Regions from separate parts of the Metabacillus sediminilitoris genome, predicted to be linked through region 1. Evidence: riboswitches for the same ligand, from Rfam matches in the RefSeq annotation. Region 1 holds a riboswitch; the other holds the start of a gene.
The links. A riboswitch is a leader RNA that binds a small molecule or an ion and turns the genes downstream of it on or off. The one in region 1 is predicted to bind cobalamin.
Positions count from the first base shown of each region.

Region 2: linked by a shared signal. The riboswitch ahead of GMB29_RS03995 (ribonucleoside-diphosphate reductase subunit alpha) and the one ahead of GMB29_RS10820 (ABC transporter substrate-binding protein) in region 1 are both predicted to bind cobalamin.

Region 1 covers NZ_CP046266.1:2,281,372-2,284,590, forward strand. The annotation lists gene GMB29_RS10810 (amidohydrolase) at 1-462, opposite strand, end outside; gene GMB29_RS10815 (RNA chaperone Hfq) at 833-961, shown strand; SAM riboswitch class I at 1,107-1,214, shown strand; cobalamin riboswitch at 1,611-1,820, shown strand; gene GMB29_RS10820 (ABC transporter substrate-binding protein) at 2,011-3,219, shown strand, end outside.
Region 2 covers NZ_CP046266.1:766,871-770,089, reverse strand. The annotation lists gene nhaC (Na+/H+ antiporter NhaC) at 1-419, shown strand, start outside; gene GMB29_RS04000 (hypothetical protein) at 612-1,193, shown strand; cobalamin riboswitch at 1,358-1,533, shown strand; gene GMB29_RS03995 (ribonucleoside-diphosphate reductase subunit alpha) at 1,663-3,219, shown strand, end outside.

The sequences.
Region 1 (3,219 bases):
TATTACATCAAAAATACCACTTTTTCTCGTTGCTGCTGCTTTCCATGGACCTCCATAATATGTTTTATCCAAATGAATATGCATATCTTTAAAGGATGGAAGCAGGAGCATTCCTTTTGCGTCATAGCAATCAATATTTCTTTTATAATCTGCCTTTGTATCTAGTATTTTAGTAATTTTACCTTTATCAATTTGAATATTACGTAATACACTTTCGGTTGCAACTACCTCACCATTTTCAAACTTATATCCACTTTCCAGTCGAACATTCAATAACATATAGGAGCTGTTTTTTGAGGGTTTCTTGCTGTGATGTTTATTACTTTTTTCTCCTGCACTAGCTGTTTCTGGAGCGATTAAACCCATCGTACCAGTTACACCTAAAATAGCGGAAGCGCTTCCAATTTTACAAGCATTTCCTAAAAATTTTCTGCGAGACAAACCTATGTTTTCTTGATTCATCTGGAAAATCCTCCTCTTATAAACTTGTATGATAGAATGATCATGATAAAAATGATAGAAACTATTGGTCGAAAAATTTTTCTCTTGTTTTAAATGAATTTACATACAAGAAAAATCTGGTAGTAGTTTGGATCTTATTAAGCATTTTAGATTGAAAATCAAACTTATAGCCCATCCTTTAACATAATCACTCCTTGTAAACAATTATAAGGAGTATTAAGGTAAATTGCAATAAAACTTGCATTTTTTTAAGTTAAATTAAGTTTTTTTGTAGTAGGCTGAATACTTAATTAGTATTTGGTAATAGGGGATCATTACTTAAAAGTATCGAAACTGTTTTTTAAGCCCTGTATTATCAAGGTATTATAAGGTGTGTATCTTAAAAGGAGTCCGTATTCTTGGAACAATTGAGGGACACGATAAATACTCCATTATGGTTAAATCTAATGGAAAACAGCAGACTCTTTATAAACATTCTATATTTACAATTGTTAGATAGGGCAGACTCTGTCTTATTTTAATACTTTAATATTGTTGTATAAGCGATATTAAATTGCTTAAGGAAAAAGCACCAAGATAAATATGCTAGCAACTGCTTGTGATTTTCCTAAGAATAAAAGATAAAAAACACAAGAAGTGAACCCCTTTCATTAGAGAGCTGGAGGACTGGCCTTATGAAGCCCGGCAACCATTCAACAACTTTGTTGAAAAGGTGCTAATTCCTGCAAAGCATATTGTTTGACAAATAAGAGAGGTCTTTTGTTTTTGGTAAGGTATAAGCTAAAAGCTAAAAGATTGTCAAGCTTCAATACTTTTTATATAAAAATTTCATACAAAATACGGTGATGGTTGAAGCGGCAGAACAAACGAGAGAAAAGTTGTTCGTGAAAAAGGGATAATAACATAGGTAAGTAAGATATTATGTTAAGCTAAAAACGAGATCTTTTACCAGATCTCGTTTTATATTTTGATTGTCTCTAGTTTGCCTAAGAGGACACAGACTCTTCATATTTACAAATCGTCTGTTGACAACAAGATGTATTAAAACTAACATTAGAGTTGATTTCAGTTGAAATTTTTTAGGTTTATTACAGTAAAAGTCGTAAAGGTTACTTAAATTTTCTATTTTTAGATTAACTTTAAAAATATTATATATCTTGGAAATAGGTGCGAGTTAAAGCATTAAAAAGCTTTATCAGCTTAAAAGGGAAGTCGGTTAAACTCCGGCACGGACCCGCCACTGTAATGGGTATCAGTATGAAATGCTGATTAGTTTCAGAAAAACCACTGGGTTGTACCTGGGAAGGTCTGAACGTTATGCCCTTAGTCAGGAGACCTGCCTATTTTAACATCGCTGTTAGACCTACGGGATTTTAGGGAGGTGGTTAGGATGCTGATAACCAATTGTCTGAATCCATCTCTATATCTAATCGATGATATTGAAATGTTCAGTGATTCCCTTTATTTATCAAAAGAAGCATTTCTGACCTCATGAGCCGGTCAGAAATGCTTTTTTTATTTTTTTACATAACAATGGAGGTTTTCGATATGGTAAAAAACAGTCATCAAAAATACGCCTTAGTTTTTTGGATGGTTTTCTGTAGTCTCATTCTCTCTCTAGCTGGATGCGCGGGAGTGGAAAAGGAAGGAGCTGTAGTTACAGCATCTGACAAGAAAGTAACTCTGGCTTTTCCATGGAGTCCGCAAAGCCTTGACCCACATGGCAGTGATAGTTGGGAAATTATGCGTTCAGGTATGGGGGAAACATTGGTGAAGTTAAATGAAGAATTGAAGCCCACTCCCTGGCTGGCGAAAGAATGGAAGCAAGAAAATGAAACGACATGGGTATTCAAGTTGGAGGACAATGTAAGTTTCCATAACGGGAAAGCAATGGACGCAGCCAGTGTGAAAGAATCATTGCTTAGGTCTTTAAAGAAGGATCAAAAAGCGAAGGATTTATTACAAGTAGAATCAATGGAAGTACTTTCAGAAAACGAATTAAAAATTGTAACGAAACAACCGAATGCGGCTTTGATCGCACATTTAGCCGATCCGTCTACCATCATTGCTGATGTAACGACCATCAAAGATAAAAATAACGATCCTGCGTTTACCGGATCGTTTAAATTTAAACAGTTTAACAAAGATGAATCCCTTGTTGTAGAGAGATATGAAGATTATTGGGGGAAAGAAGCGTTACTGTCAGAAGTAACAATCAAATTTATACCAGATGGAAATACACGATTAATGGCACTGCAATCCGGGGATGTTGACGCTGCAACTGATATTCCTATTGATAATATAACTTTGTTGGAGAAGGACGAGAAATTTGATGTATTCACGGCCCCATCACTTCGGACCCATATGTTGCTTTTTAATATGAGTTCCCCTCTATTTAAGGATGTGGCTCTTCGAAAAGTCATTGATATGTCCATTCCACGTGCAGATATTGTCAAATCGATTATGATGGATCAAGGTACGGAAGCAAAGAGCCCATTCCCAGAAATATTGCCATTCGGTAAAGTGGAGAAGGAAAAAGCAACAGAGTCGATTGAACAATTAATGAAACAGAGAGGGTGGAAGAAAAACGCAGATGCAATGTGGGAAAAGCAAGGGAAACCATTTGAAGTGACGCTGTTAACCTTTCCACAACGACCAGAATTAACCGTCATGGCGGAAACGATTCAAAGTGAATTATTAAATGAAGGGATCAAAGTCAACATTCGTCAGGTGGAGAATATCGATGAGGTGCTAGCA
Region 2 (3,219 bases), 1.5 Mb from region 1:
TATTGATCGCTTTTGCTTTTGGAGGTCTTCTAGATTCATTACAAATTATTCCTACTCTATTAAACGGAATGATTACCCGAGTAAAATCGAAAGGACAACTAATTCTTACAACTGCCTCCTCATCTTTTGCTGTAAATCTTTTAACTGGTGAACAATATTTATCAATCCTTATCCCTGGTCAATCTTTTAAGGGCTTGTATGACAAAATGAACATTGATCGAAAATATATGTCACGAACGCTTGAAGATGCGGGTACTTTAATTAATCCATTAATACCTTGGGGTGTCAGCGGTGCCTTTTTTGCCCAAACACTCGGAGTTCCTGTTCTCTCATACTTACCATTCGTATTCTTTTTATATTTATCACCACTTTTTTCGATTTTGTTTGGTTTTTTAAGTAATAAAAAAACTCAAGCATAATAAAAAGGCCATTTAATATGAAAGAAAAAGCAGTCTAAATCATCACTTGGTTTTAGAACTGCTTTTTTACATTCTATTTTAATGATTTCTCATTTGCGTTCCTCACCTTAGTAAAACCTATGAATAATCAATACTAGAAAAATCAGCCACTTCCATCCTTTTCATGTATAATTAGGATAAAAGGTGATTTGCATGCTTACTAGATTATTCGGTAACAAATATCATAATTTTTGGACATGGTTCATCAAACACTCGGACGAATTTTTTCATCTAGATGAAAATAATGTTGAACCCTTATTTAAGAGTCTTAGTAAACAGCTAGCAAAGATTAATCGAGATTTAACATTTGAATTTAGTGTTGAATTAATAGATGGAAAACGTGAATTTATCATAAGTGCTGATGGTATTTATTCAACCTTCCCAGATGTAATTAACCTTGTGGAAGCAGCTCCTAAGCTAGACCATTTTATCATTACTGCTTTTCGTCAAAGAGGGAAGGAATTCACGATTCAATATAATGAGGTTGAATTAGATCCAGCTGATATATTTTTTTCATATGAAGCTTACAGTGGTGATCAAATTGATATCGTTCTGTACATAAAGGGCTACACAGATAACCAAGATTTGGATGGAGCTGTATTTATCCTTCTGGATACCTTAATTGGCGAGTATGATGTTGCTACTAAAATTAGACATATTGATTTTCTACCTTTCGAAGAAAATCTTACGATTAAACCAATTCTAGAACTACCTGATATAGTTGATCATATCTAATTTGTTAGAAGTCTCCTAGAGACAGGGGGCTTCTTTTCATATGCCTATCGATATTTTTCGACAATTAAAAAGTATTGGTTGCTTAATTTGCAAGTCTGCTATATCATGTATATAGAATATAGTTACTACATATTGATAAATTCATACTTTTTAAAACTATATATTGTATTTAGCGAGTAAGAGGTGCCAATTTGGCTAAAAGGGAATCTGGTGTAATTCCAGAACTGTCCCCGCAACTGTAAGTGTGACGAACTGAGAAAACCACTGTACATCAAGTATGGGAAGGACTCATAGTAGGATGACCATAAGTCAGGAGACCTGCCTTAAACTTGCCAAAGTTTCAATTTCTTCGGGGACTGAGAAGATGGAACGATAGAAAGTCACCATGGGTTATTACTCTCCTATTCTTCTTATCTGTCGTTTTATCTCCTTTTCCCGAGAATCAAAACGAATAGTTGGAGGAATTATTATGAGTACAACTGCTACACCTATAATCATTGATGATAATCAAGAACAAGAAGCATTTGACACGAACAAACTTACATCATTTATTAAAAACATACATCAGCTTTTCCCTTCACTTCAAATAGACGATTATTTAATTCGAATCGAAAACACTATTCTCCAAAGGGATTCGTATACGTCTGAACAACTCACAAATTTACTGATATTAGAAGGTTTAGCAAATATTAATGAACATGAGCCTGAATGGACTTACTTTTGCGCTCAAATTTACTTATCAAAGCTTTATAAAGAAGCGGCTAAAAATCGAGGTTATGACAAAGAGCATAAATATGGAAGCTTCACACATCTTATTAAAACGCTTGTTTCAAAGGGTCTTTACCATTCAAAACTTCTAGAGCAGTATTCAAGAGAGGAAATTGATCAGATAGGCACCTTTATTCAACCGGAAAATGACCGACTGTTTACATATATTGGTCTTCGCACATTAGCAGATCGCTATTTAACACGCGATTTTTCAAAGAAAATCTATGAGCTTCCACAAGAACGGTTTTTAATCATTGCGATGACATTGATGGCTGGCGAGACGAAAGAACATCGACTAGAGCTTATCAAACAAGCTTACTGGGCAATGAGTAATCTTTATATGACAGTAGCAACCCCGACACTATCAAATGCTGGCAAGCCTATTGGACAATTATCCAGCTGTTTCATTGATACGATTGATGATAGTTTACAAGGAATTTTTGATAGTAATACGGATATTGCTAATTTATCTAAATCGGGCGGCGGGATAGGCGCGTACCTTGGAAAAATTCGCAGCCGCGGCAGTGATATTAAAGGTTTTAAAGGTGTTTCATCTGGCGTCATTCCATGGATGAAACAACTCAACAACACAGCAGTCAGCGTTGATCAACTAGGCCAGCGTAAAGGTGCGATTGCCGTATACTTAGATGTTTGGCACAAAGATATCTTCTCTTTCCTAGATGCCAAGCTAAACAATGGTGACGAACGGATGCGTACACATGACTTATTTACAGGTGTTTGCATACCAGATGTTTTTATGGAGCAGGTTGAAGCTCGTGGCGATTGGTATCTCTTTGATCCACATGAAGTCCGCAAAGTGATGGGATATAGCATCGAGGACTTCTACGATGAAGAAAAAGGAAATGGCAGCTTCCGTGAAAAGTACTGGGAGTGCGTTAACAATGAATCACTAACAAAAGAAAAAGTTCCAGCAATTGAAATGATGAAACGTATCATGATTAGCCAATTGGAAGCTGGTACACCATATATGTTTTATCGTGATGAAGTAAATAGACAAAATGCAAACTCACATCAAGGCATGATTTACTGCAGTAATCTCTGCACGGAAATTACGCAAAATCAGAGCCCGACTACTGTTGAAGAGCAATACACAGAGGATGGAAAAATTATTACAGTAAAAACACCAGGTGATTTTGTTGTCTGTAACCTCTCTTCTATTAACCTTGCAAAAGCAGTAATGGATGATGTATTAGAAAAACTCATTCCGATTCAAGTAAGAATGCTAGACAATGTTATT